Regions from separate parts of the Orenia sp. genome, predicted to be linked through region 4. Evidence: riboswitches for the same ligand, from Rfam matches in the RefSeq annotation. Region 4 holds a riboswitch; each other region holds the start of a gene.

Region 1 (3,187 bases), on a different contig from region 4:
CTCCCAAGGATTTGCACCCATAGCTTGAGCTGCCTCTATGACACCACTATCAACTTCTTTTAAAGCACCTTCTACAATCCTTCCAATAAAGGGTATAGCTCCAATTGTCAAGGATACAACAGCTGCTGAAGTTCCAATTGAAGTCCCTACTATTATTCTAGTAAAGGGAATTAAAGCTACCATCAAGATAATAAAAGGAATTGATCTAGTGATATTTATAAAGGTGCTCAATATCAAATTTATAGCTTTATTCTCTAAAATATTACCTTCTTCACTAACGACTACTCCTACTCCCAAAGGAATTCCAAATAAAGCTCCTAAGAGCATCGAGATTGAAACCATATAAGATGTCTGTAAGATTCCTTGCCATAAGAGCCCACTATCCTTAATTAGAAGAGACAACACTTCCTTCATTCTCAATCACCTCCACTTTAACCTCTAATTCTTCAATTAGATAATTAATTCCATCTTCTATTAATGCTGGAGTCTCACAGGTTAATTCAATAATTAATGTTCCAAAAGGTGTTCCTTGAATCTTATCTATGTTACCATAAAGTATATTGGCATCAATTGCAAAGTTATGCACCAATTCCGAAATCATTGGCTTTCCTGCTGATTCACCGATAAAAGATACCTTAACCAATCTACCCTTGTCTGGATTAGCCACAGTTACTCTAGATAACAACTCCTCTGGAACATTTGCATTGATTACCCTCTCGATAAATCTCTTAGTAACCTCTGCTTGCGGATTAGTAAAGATATCAATTACATCACCATGCTCAGCAATACTTCCTTTATCTAGAACTGCAACCTTGGTACATATCTCTTTAATCACTTCCATCTCATGGGTTATGATTACGATAGTAATCCCCAACTTATCATTAATCTCTTTTAAAAGTTCCAAGATAGAGTGAGTAGTCTCAGGATCTAAAGCTGAAGTAGCTTCATCACAGAGCAATACCTTAGGATCATTTGCCAAAGCTCTAGCAATACCTACTCTCTGCTGTTGCCCTCCACTAAGTTGACTAGGATAGTTATTAGCTTTATCAGATAGACCGACCAACTCTAACAATTCTGCTACTTTAATAGCAATCTCCCTCTTAGTCTTACCTGCAATCTCTAAAGGAAAGGCCACATTATCAGCTACAGTCCTTGATTTAAGTAGATTAAACCTTTGAAAGATCATTCCCATCTCTTTTCTGGCTTCACGCAATTTATGGTTACTTAATTTAGTAATATCTTGACCATCTATAATAACCTCTCCTGATGTTGGCTCTTCTAGTAGGTTAAGACAACGAATTAGAGTGCTCTTTCCTGCACCACTTGGTCCAATTACTCCAAAGATTTCTCCCTCATCTATCTCTAGATTAATATTATCAAAAGCCACTACTTGCTTATCCTTACTCTGATAAACCTTTGTTAAATTATTGATCGTAATCATAATACTTCCTTCTCTCCTTATTAAAAGAATTCCCCTCTTCTGCCTAATAGAGAAGAGGGGATAATATTTTTAATCCCTTCTCTTATCTATCAGGAATTAGCACCGCCATAGAAATTGAGTTTTATTATAAGTATAAGTCTAAGTAAGAACCATATCTTAACTCAAACTTAATCTTAAACTCAGACTCAGCGTACTACCGGTTGCTGGGCTTCATTGGGCCAGTCCCTCCACCTCTCTTGATAAGAATCTGTATAACAGTGACAAGTACTAAGTGACGAGCAATTAGCAAAAACTTGTTACTTATACTTTTTTATAGGTCTTCCTCAACCTTTGTGAAAATATATTATTACACTCTTAGCCACAGGTTTTAACCTGTGGTGCTACCATAGATTTTGTATAGACTACGGGTTAAAACCCGTAGCTAGATAATAATTTAAAATTATTATTACTTGTAATCACAAAGTCCGTTGTTGAACCTTTTTTATTAATTCCTATATTTAACCAAAAAACTTCTTCTCTATAAGAGAAGAAGTTTTACCGTCTTCTCTTATCTATCAGGAATTAGCACCTTTCCCCTTGCAGGGGGGTTGCTGGGTTTCATAGGGCCGGTCCCTCCACCTCTCTCGATAAGAGTTACTTATTTAAGTTATTAGTATCATATCAATTTATTTATCATTTGTCAACAGCTTTTGAAAAATTGCTTATAGCAAATCTTTCAAAGCCTTACTTAGCTGGTCAGGGCAAGAGGTTCCATTGCGACATTCAATTCCTGCTAATTTATCAGCTACATACTCAACAGTCTGCCCCTCTGCTAAAGCCGAAATAGCTGACTGATTACCATTACAACCCCCAATAAACTTTACCTTCTCAATAACCTTTGCATCATTAATCTTAAATCTAATCTCTCTGGCACATACTCCACTTGTTTTAAAGACTTGCATTCTAACGACCTCCTAAATTATTAACTGATTAAATTATACCAGAGAGTTAAATAATAAATCAACTAATATCAGATTTATTAGAAGTTATCAAGCTAGTGCACTCTCATCACCTGAATCTAAGGTAAATAAGCAAGAAGACCTAAATTTATCCTTATATTCCCTCAACTCTTCAAAATCAATCTCTTCTGGTAAGGGTATCACCTGCAAATCTGCTTTTGGCAGTTCATCATAAGCTTCAGGCTTTTTGGCAAATACATTGACATTAGGAATTCTGCCCATTTCTGCTACCAGACGTAAGTATTCTTTGGCATCTTCATCATACTCTTGATTCTCAAGCTCTGCAATCATTCTTAGGTTTGCTTCCCAATTGAGTTTAAGCTTATAGGCTATTAATACAGCTAAATCCTGGTTATCTAACTCCATATCTAGGTCCCACTTAGGTCCTTGATTTTCAAACCAGAGATTCACATCCTCCTCTTTACCCATTCCTTTAACTGGATGCTCATCAAATAATAGCACTCCAATCTCATTTTGACGGCATATCTTAATCAGCTCTTTCATATCATCTTCACGTTTTGGATCTTCTGGCATCTGTAATAAGATGATATTTGGTTTAAAGAAGGTACTTCCAAAGGTCTGAATCCCAGCCTTTAAATTCTCACTAAACTCTGAGACTGTAATCACTGTCCATGAAGCAAATATCCCTTTCTTTCTAATTCCTTCAGTAAAATCTGATAGTTCATCAATTAACCTGTCCTTATCTTCCTTATCAGCAAGCCCTATTATCTTCAAAAAACCCTTTGGA
Region 2 (3,187 bases), on a different contig from region 4:
GAGTATATACTGGATCTGGTCCATCATCAAAGGTTAAAGCTACCTTCATAGTATGAGGCCCTTTACGGTATATTTTTTTAATATTTTCTTTTTGTTTGGGTTTTGCTATCACAATATCATTATTATTTGTCCAATTGGTATTGCTATATTTTGTATTAAAAGAACTATTAGAGCTTTTTCTCCCATCACTAGCTACCTTATTAAAATCATAAGAATTAGAACTTGTTTTTTTATTAGTAGAAGGTAGACTTAATGCTTGTCCAGAATAAATAATATTAGGATTACTAATATTATTAACTCTAATTAAATTAGAGATTGAAGTATTGAATTTTTGTGCAATTGTAAATAAAGAGTCACCTGACTGGATTCTATAGATTTCACTAGCATAACTACTTGCAGCTAATGCAAAGATTAGTATTGTTGATAATACAAGGGCAACTATATATTGTTTGTTTTTTATCACTTTCATATACCTCCTTTTTTAATTGGCTGTGATTAGAATAACACATGTCATCTCTAATCTCAATCTGTAAATAATGGGAAGATAAATACATTTTATAGAATTTAATAACAAATAACGGAAGAATTATGGTGATTAAAAAGAAAATTAAGATTTAGTAGAGAATTTTATAATCAACTTTGAGGTTAAGTAGGTTTAAAACTTAAGCTTATACTCAGACTTAAACTTAATAATGGAAGGAGCTAGGTATATGGCAAAGGTAGTAATGGATAGAGAACTTAAAGAAGGAAGATTAATTGTAAGAGAGAATAGGTTTGTAGCTAAAGTTGATTTAAAGGGAGAGGAAGTTAGGGCTTATGTCCCAAATCCAGGGCGGATGGAGGAGTTAATGATCCCAGGGACTAAAGTCTTTGTAGCTCATTACCCTAAAGCCAATCGGAAGACTGAGTATAGTTTATTATTAGTAGAGTATAATGATAAGTTAATATCTATAGATAGCCATTTGACTAATAGGTTGGTAGAGAATGCCCTCTTAGAAGGTGATTTGCTTCAATTTAGGGGTTATGAAGAGATTAAGCCAGAGTATACTTATGGTAATAGTCGCCTAGACTTTTATTTAAGAGGAAAGGGTGAGAAATGTCTAATTGAGGTTAAGTCTGCAACTTTGGTAGAAGAAGGAGTAGCTAAATTTCCAGATGCTCCAACTAAAAGGGGGAGACGCCATTTAGATGAATTAATTAAAGCACATCAGGAAGGTTACAGGGTAGCAGTAATCTTTATCATTCAAAGGGCTGATGCCTATAAGTTTACTCCCCATCAGAGAATAGATCTAAAGTTTGCTAAGAAATTGAAGGAAGCTGCTGAAAATGGGGTAGAAATTTATGCTTATAATTGTAATATAACTACTACAGAAGTCAGTATCAACCAAACAGTAGAGGTGGATGTATAAGGTCAACTGTGATCACGCAAAATATAAAGGGTGACTATTGACAAATATCTCTTAAAGTGTTAGACTAATGGAGATAATAAATTTATTAAAAAAAAGAATAATGATACATCAAGAGTAGTGGAGGGACAGGCCCTATGAAGCTCGGCAACCACCTGTAAAGGAAAGGTGCTAATTCCTACAAGGAGATACCTTGGGAGATGTTTAGGTTCTTATTAACTCATCTCTCCTTATAGGAGGGGTTTTTTTATTTTAAATCAAACAGTTAAGGGTGAGCAGAGTACACTATACACTGTAAACTATTTATTACATATTATTTAAGGAGGTAATTAAATGAGTAAGAGATATTTATTTACATCTGAATCAGTTACAGAGGGGCATCCAGATAAAGTAGCTGATCAGATTTCTGATTCTGTATTAGATTCAATTTTACAGGAGGATCCACAGGCAAGGGTTGCTTGTGAGACTACAATAACAACAGGTATGATCTTAATTTCTGGTGAGATTTCTACCAACTGCTATGTTGATATTCCTAAAATTGCTCGTAATGTAGTTAGAGAGATTGGTTATACTCGTGCTAAGTATGGTTTTGATGCTGAAACTTGTGCAGTATTGACTTCAATTGATGAGCAGTCTCCTGATATTGCTCAAGGTGTAGATGAGGCTTTAGAGGTTAAAGAAGGAAAAGAGAGTGAAGAGATTGGTGCTGGGGATCAAGGATTAATGTTTGGCTATGCTAGTAATGAGACTGAAGAGTTGATGCCATTACCAATTACTTTAGCCCATAAATTAGCTAGACGTCTAGCTAAGGTCAGAAAAGAGGAGGTTTTGGATTACTTAAGACCTGATGGTAAGACTCAGGTAACTATTGAGTATGAAGATGATAAGCCTGTAAGGATTGATACTATTGTTATTTCAACTCAACACCATCCAGAAGTAAGTTTGGAACAGATAAGGGAAGATATGATTGAATATGTAGTTAGGCCAGTGATTGATACTAATTTATTAGATGATCAGACTAGATACTTTATCAATCCAACAGGTCGTTTTGTAATTGGTGGACCACAAGGGGATGTAGGATTGACAGGGCGCAAGATTATAGTTGATACTTATGGTGGAATGGCTCGTCATGGTGGAGGAGCTTTTTCTGGAAAGGATGCTACTAAGGTAGACCGATCTGCTGCTTATGCTGCTCGTTATGTAGCCAAAAATATTGTAGCAGCAGGTTTAGCTGATAAATGTGAGGTACAATTATCTTATGCAATCGGTGTAGCTTATCCTGTATCTATTATGGTTGATACCTTTGGGACTGCCAAGATTGAAGAGAGTAAGATTGTAGAGCTAGTAAATAAGAATTTTGATTTAAGGCCAGGAAAGATTATTGAAACTTTGGATTTACGTAAGCCCCATTATCGTCAAGTGGCTGCTTATGGTCATTTTGGTCGCAATGATTTAGATTTACCTTGGGAGAGAACTAATAAGGTAGAGCAACTAAAAGCTGATGCTAGATTATAGAAAATAAAATAGAATGAATAAAATTAACCCTAGATGGATATCCATCTAGGGTTAATTTTATATCTTATAGGCTAAATAATGATTAAGTAGTCTAGTGGCTTAGAAAGATAGCATTAAGCCTGATATTTTCAAATTATTTTATTGTTTATGAAATTTCTGTTCTATTAATAGTTTACTGACAAATTTTTTGATTTCTTCTTCAATCTCAATAGATTTAAGGTCAGAAGGTTTCTTATCCTTTAATTCAATGTTATGTTTGGCAAACC
Region 3 (3,187 bases), on a different contig from region 4:
TTGATCCTGAAGTAATGATAAATCCCGATAAAGAATATCATGTTAGCTATTGGGATTATGATCTTTTGATAGGTCACGATGAAGATTATAAGCAGTTTCTCCAAGAGTCAATTGAACAGTTCAATAAGAAGTTTCATAATATCAAGGTTACCTATCAGCTATTACCTTTCTCTACGGGAGAAGAGAAGCTTAGGGAATCACTAAGTTTGGGTACTCCACCAGATATTTACGATGATATCTTCTCTAGTAAGCTAATTAGCAAAGAGTTACAGATACCTGTTAACCTTTTATTTGAAGAAGGTGATAGAGATAAGTATAGAGGGATATCGGCTTTAGTATATAATAATAAGATTTGGGGGTTACCTAACTGGCTAATTCCTCAAACTTGGGTAGCTAATCAGAAGATGTTAAATGCAAGTGGAGTGGATTTAATTAAAATCAAATCCCAGGGATGGAGCTGGGATGAATTTCTTCAGAGTGCTATTAAGGTTAAAGACTCACATGATGATGCTTATATTGTCTTTAATCCTTACAACTCAGAGATCTTTTATCAGTTACTGACTACTATGGAAGATGATAATTTACTCTCTGCCGATGGTAGTTCTTTAAATAGGCAGACTTTAATGACGATCTTTATTTTTCTAGATAAATTACGTAAAGAAAGGATATTTCCAAGGAAGATCAATAAGATGAATAAACGATTAATAGCAGGCTTGTGGGAAGGGGATGCTGGAATAATAGCACCTATCAATATCTTCTTATTAAATAATTTGCTTAAGCGAGATCACAAGGAGAGATATGTTGATATAAGCTTGTTACCTATTCCAAGTAATTCGAGCAATCATAAAGTACCGATAAAAGTTACCTCTCTACTTCTTTTTAGACAACAAGAGTATCAAGGAGATGATCATAGTAAAGCAGTCTACCAATTTGCTAAATTCATCAACCAAGAAAAGAATTTATATTTAGCTCAAAAATTGAAGGCTATACCTGCTTATCTACCTTTGCAAAGAAGTTGGCAAGATAGTGTCAAGTTAAGCAGTAATCTTAAAAAAGAGATGCTAAGTTATGTTGACAGAGGTGTCTATAGAAGTATAACTTCTAATTATGACTTAAAAGAAGGGCTGAATAAGATCATCGATAAACATTATCAAGAGTTTTGGTTGAAGACTATCAGTCCAGAGCAGGTGGTTGATGATATTATTAATGAAAATATAAATTATTTAAATCAAGGTAAACAACAAAAAGTTGAAGAAAATTAATAAGTAAACCTTGACAGGTTTACTTGCTTATGTTATTATTATAAAAAATAGAAAATATTAATCTTATCAAGAGTGGTGGAGGGACTGGCCCGATGAAGCCCGGCAACCAGTAGTAATTAGTTACTATGGCGGTGCCAATTCCAGCGATACCTTAAAGGTATTGAGAGATAAGAAGTGGTCTATAGAAATTTTAAACCTCTTCTTGGCGAAGAGGTTTTTTATTTAGGAGGAATAAAGTTGAGCACTAAACATTTTTGTAGTTGTGATAATTTAAAATGTAAGAATCACCCTAATAATCATTCTCTAGGTTGTGATCCTTGTATTAAGAAGAATCTTGCAGGTAATGAAATCCCTGATTGTTTCTTTAAACTGGTTAATGAAGATTTAAGTGAACTTAAGAGTTACAATTTAGGTGATTTTGCTAAATTCTATTTAGAAAATAGTTAATTATAATTTAAGGAGGAGTTAATAAAATGAGTAGTAGAGAAGGAAAATATGGATTTGAAACAGTTGCATTACATGGAGGTTATAGTCCAAAACAGGATAGTCAAAACTCAAGAGCAGTACCTATTTATCAGACGACTTCTTATGTCTTTGATGATGCAGACCATGCAGCTAGGTTATTTGCTTTAGAGGAAGCAGGTAATATCTATTCAAGAATTATGAACCCTACCCATGATGTATTTGAAAAGAGATTAGCAGAGCTAGAGGGTGGAGAAGCTGGACTAGTTACTTCGTCAGGTATGTCTGCGATTCATTTAACGGCGATTACTTTAGCTGAAGGTGGAGGGGAGATAGTATCATCTAAGTATGTATATGGAGGTACTTATAACTTATTTGATGTAACTTTACCTAAGTATGGAATTGATACTAACTTTGTTGATCCCCATGACCTTAATGCTTGGGAAGAAGCTATCACTGAAAATACTAAGTTCTTATATTTGGAGAGCCCAGGAAATCCTACTTTGGATATAGTAGATATCGAAAAAGTGGCAGAAATTGCCCATAAACATGATTTAAAATTAGTAGTTGATAATACCTTCTGTACACCATACTTATCTCGACCAATCGAATTTGGAGCTGATATTGTAGTCCATTCAGCTACTAAATATATCGGTGGTCATGGTAGCTCAATTGGTGGAATTATTGTAGGCCCTGCCGATTTTCTATTAAAAGCAAGAGTAGAAGGTTATCGTGATATTGGACCCGCAGCAAGCCCTTTCAATACATGGTTATTCATTCAAGGTTTAGAGACTTTAGCACTTAGAATGGAGCGACACTCTGAAAATGCATTGCAGGTAGCTCAATGGTTAGAAGCTCATCCTCAGGTAGAATGGGTTAGGTATCCAGGTTTAGAGAGCCACCCACATCATGAGCTTGCTAAGAAGCAACAAAAAGCCTTTGGTGGAATGTTATGCTTTGGAATTAAAGGTGGAGTGAAAGCTGGTAAGGAATTGATTAATAATGTGGAGTTATGTTCATTATTAGCCAATGTTGGAGATGCTAGAACTTTAATTATTCATCCAGCTTCTACTACTCATGAACAGTTATCAACAGAAGACCAGCTAGCAGCAGGTATTACAGATAATTTAATTAGAGTATCTGTAGGAATTGAAAGAGTAGAGGATATTATTGCTGATTTAAAGCAGGCTTTGGAGAAGGTAAATGGTTAAAAAATAAAAACTTAAATACAATAAAAAGACTCTAGTAACAACTTTGTTACTAGAGTCTTTTTATGCTCTTATATATTAATCATCCTCATGATTTTTAAACTAAAGGGTTCAAAGCTTTAATAAACTCTTTTGCAGATTGATACCTCTGCTCAATATTAGGGTGATAGGCTTTGAATAAAACCTCTTTTAAATCATCCTCCAGTGATTCTAGGTCATCTATTCTTGGCTTTGAAACGACTCCATTGATTAAAT
Region 4 (3,187 bases):
TGAAGGATAAAATCTTTTCTAGACTAGGAACTCGTTATGGTTATTCAGTATTTATTGATAGATCAGTGAGCCTAATTATGGATAAAAATCCTCTAATAGTAGATGATGATACTCCTATTGAGGAGGTATCTGCTCAGGCTATGGATAGAAATATTGATAATGTATATGATTGTATAATAGTTACTAAAGATAATAAATACTTAGGCGTGGTATCTATAAAAAATTTACTAGATAAATTCTCAAAATTAAAGATTGAGCATGCCAAAAATTTAAATCCTCTAACCAACTTACCTGGTAATATGATGATTGAAAGAGAGGTTACAGAGAAGATTTCAAAGGATAAGGTTTTTTCAGTCCTTTATATAGATTTAGATAACTTTAAAGCCTATAATGACTATTATGGTTACAAAAAAGGTGATGAAGTTATCGGTTATACAGCTGGACTATTAAAAGAAGTTGTGATGCATGTTGGTAATAAGGATGACTTTGTAGGGCATATTGGTGGAGATGATTTTGTAATAGTTACTGATCCTGATAAAGATGAGGTGATCAGCCAGAGTATAATTGATATATTTGAGTTAGAGATTAAGAAATTCTTTAATGAAAGGGATAGGAAACAGGGATATATTGTTACCAAAGATAGGCAAGGGAATATTTGCAAGACTCCTTTGGTAAGTATTTCAATAGCTATTGTTAGTAATAAATATAGAGAAATTAGTAGTCATTTGAAGGTAAGTGATATTGCAGCAGAAGTTAAAAAACGTGTCAAGAAGATGGAGGGTAGTAACTATCAACGGGATTTGCGTAGAAGTTAAAAGAATATTGATTATTATTTTTGAGATAGCGTAAAGCTATCTTTTTGTTTTTGCTTATTGACAATGTAATAATTATATAAGTTGAACTAATGTTTTTCTTAAAGAATTCAAAATCTTTTTTGCAACAAATTAACACGAATCGCACGAATTAAAGACAAAAGAATAAATTAATAGTTTAGAATCAATTTTGTTTTAAATTTGTCTAAATTAGCTAGATTAGTTGCTAAATAATTTGATTTTTTGATTAATGAAATTCTTTAATTCAATCTATATATATCTAAAGTCTAATAAAATATTTGATAAGAAACCAACTTATTGTATACAATAAGTTGGTTAATAAAGAATTGACACAGCTGATAATATATGTTACTATTGTAGAAAAAGAATATAATTCTTATCCAGAGTGGTGGAGGGACTGGCCCGATGAAACCCAGCAACCCCCTTTTTAAAAGGAAGGTGCTAATTCCAGCAATATCCATGTGATGTTGAGAGATAAGAGGAGTAAATTCAATTCTCTTCTTAAGAAGAGAATTTTTTATTTTAAGACTTAAAAGGAGTGAGTAGCAATGCCGATTAATATTCCAGATAATTTGCCAGCAGCAGAGATTTTGGAGCAGGAAAATATCTTTGTAATGAAGGAGAGTAGAGCTTATCACCAAGATATTCGTCCTTTAAAGATTGTGATCTTGAATTTGATGCCTCTAAAAGAGGTTACTGAGGCTCAATTACTAAGATTATTAGGAAACAGTCCTTTGCAAGTAGATATTGTATTATTACACCCTAAAAGTCATGATGCCAAAAATACTTCTGAGGAGCATTTAAGTACCTTTTATAAGACCTTTGATGAGATAAAGGATGAGAATTTCGATGGATTAATTATTACTGGTGCTCCAGTAGAACAGCTGCCTTTTGAAGAGGTTGACTATTGGGAAGAGCTAGAAGAGATTATGGAGTGGAGTCTGAATCATGTGACATCAACCTTTCATATCTGTTGGGCATCACAAGCAGGGCTTTATTATCATTATGATGTTCCCAAATATCCCTTGGATCAAAAGTTATTTGGTGTATTTTCTCATAATATTAATAAAAGCAAGGTAAAATTATTGCGTGGCTTTGATAATGATTTTTTAGTACCACAATCACGCCATACAGAGGTTAGAAGAGAGGATATTGAGAAGGTTGATGAACTTGAAATTCTAGCAGAGTCAAAGGAAGCAGGGGTTTATCTAGTAGCTAGTAAAGATGGAAAGCAGATATTTGTTACAGGTCATTCTGAATATGATAAGGATACATTAAGATGGGAGTATGAGAGGGATGTTAATAAAGGCTTAGAGATTGAAATCCCTAAGAACTATTATTTTAATGATGATCCTACTCAAAAACCAATAGTTAACTGGAGAGCTCATGCTCATCTACTCTTCTCAAATTGGCTTAACTATTATGTATATCAACAAACACCATATAATTTAAATAAGATGGAATAAGTTAAGGGATGGAACCTCAAAGGTTTCATCCTTTTTTTATTAATATTTAAAATTCACAAGTAGTATATTTTAAGTATAGCTTAGTTTAATTTGAAGAATATTTTTAATCAAAAAGAGAATAAAGGAGCGAGTTTATGGTAAAAGTTATATTATGGGCATTATTAATCTTTATCTCCAGATCAGTTGATGTTGCGTTAGGAACATTAAGAACTAGGATGGTTGTTAGCAGAAGAAAGTATCGAGCTGCTATCATAGGTTTCTTTGAAGTTTTAATATATATCTTAATAGTCAGTAAGGTAATCCAAGATACAGGAAATATTTTTAATGTTATTGCGTATTGTGCTGGTTTTTCTTGTGGAACAATTTTAGGTTTGAATTTAGAGGATAGGCTAAATTTAGAGATGTTACAGGCTACAATTATGCTCAAAGATAATTCATATGATTTATTGAGGTTAATAAAGGAAGCAGGCTTTAAAGCAACTTTGTCGATAGAAGATTTTAAAATGGATATAATTAATGTATTGCTAGAAGAAAAAAGAAAGGATGAGTTAGAGAAGATCATTAATGATTTAGAATATGATACTTTAATATCTTTTCAAAGCCTAAATAAAGTTAGCAAGAATTACTTATATAGTTTGAAGAAATAAGATTTAATATTTTATGGTAATTTATCACAGGGGAAATTGTTTTTCAAGTAGAATTATAATAAAATATATATAAAAGAATAATGATAATGGTTTATGCTATAAAATGAATTGATACAATAGAATGAATTACGATACTTTAATGTCAGTGTCAGTGCGAGTGTGAGTGAGCTGTCATTAATATTTTTACTCACACTCACACTAATAACTCACACTTTAAGAAAAGTGTCGTAATATACCCATA

The links. A riboswitch is a leader RNA that binds a small molecule or an ion and turns the genes downstream of it on or off. The one in region 4 is predicted to bind S-adenosylmethionine.
Region 1: it holds a riboswitch for S-adenosylmethionine, as region 4 does, so the genes downstream of both, ACTCDL_RS04500 (methionine ABC transporter ATP-binding protein) here and metA (homoserine O-acetyltransferase MetA) in region 4, are expected to answer to the same signal.
Region 2: it holds a riboswitch for S-adenosylmethionine, as region 4 does, so the genes downstream of both, metK (methionine adenosyltransferase) here and metA (homoserine O-acetyltransferase MetA) in region 4, are expected to answer to the same signal.
Region 3: it holds a riboswitch for S-adenosylmethionine, as region 4 does, so the genes downstream of both, ACTCDL_RS12440 (DUF6485 family protein) here and metA (homoserine O-acetyltransferase MetA) in region 4, are expected to answer to the same signal.

What each region holds. Positions count from the first base shown of each region.
Region 1 is NZ_JBSQYM010000027.1:13,283-16,469, reverse strand. Features, by position in the region: gene ACTCDL_RS04505 (methionine ABC transporter permease) at 1-414, opposite strand, end outside; gene ACTCDL_RS04500 (methionine ABC transporter ATP-binding protein) at 386-1,441, opposite strand; SAM riboswitch class I at 1,521-1,687, opposite strand; SAM riboswitch class I at 1,986-2,074, opposite strand; gene ACTCDL_RS04495 (TIGR03905 family TSCPD domain-containing protein) at 2,143-2,382, opposite strand; gene ACTCDL_RS04490 (amino acid permease) at 2,470-3,187, opposite strand, start outside.
Region 2 is NZ_JBSQYM010000126.1:1,015-4,201, reverse strand. Features, by position in the region: gene ACTCDL_RS11825 (polysaccharide deacetylase family protein) at 1-463, opposite strand, end outside; gene sfsA (DNA/RNA nuclease SfsA) at 711-1,409, shown strand; SAM riboswitch class I at 1,512-1,613, shown strand; gene metK (methionine adenosyltransferase) at 1,740-2,921, shown strand; gene ACTCDL_RS11810 (DUF5610 domain-containing protein) at 3,060-3,187, opposite strand, start outside.
Region 3 is NZ_JBSQYM010000139.1:4,276-7,462, forward strand. Features, by position in the region: gene ACTCDL_RS12435 (ABC transporter substrate-binding protein) at 1-1,262, shown strand, start outside; SAM riboswitch class I at 1,323-1,436, shown strand; gene ACTCDL_RS12440 (DUF6485 family protein) at 1,500-1,709, shown strand; gene ACTCDL_RS12445 (O-acetylhomoserine aminocarboxypropyltransferase/cysteine synthase family protein) at 1,736-2,935, shown strand; gene ACTCDL_RS12450 (protein kinase domain-containing protein) at 3,030-3,187, opposite strand, start outside.
Region 4 is NZ_JBSQYM010000034.1:12,127-15,313, forward strand. Features, by position in the region: gene ACTCDL_RS05215 (EAL domain-containing protein) at 1-815, shown strand, start outside; SAM riboswitch class I at 1,207-1,314, shown strand; gene metA (homoserine O-acetyltransferase MetA) at 1,382-2,299, shown strand; gene ACTCDL_RS05225 (DUF5698 domain-containing protein) at 2,434-2,946, shown strand.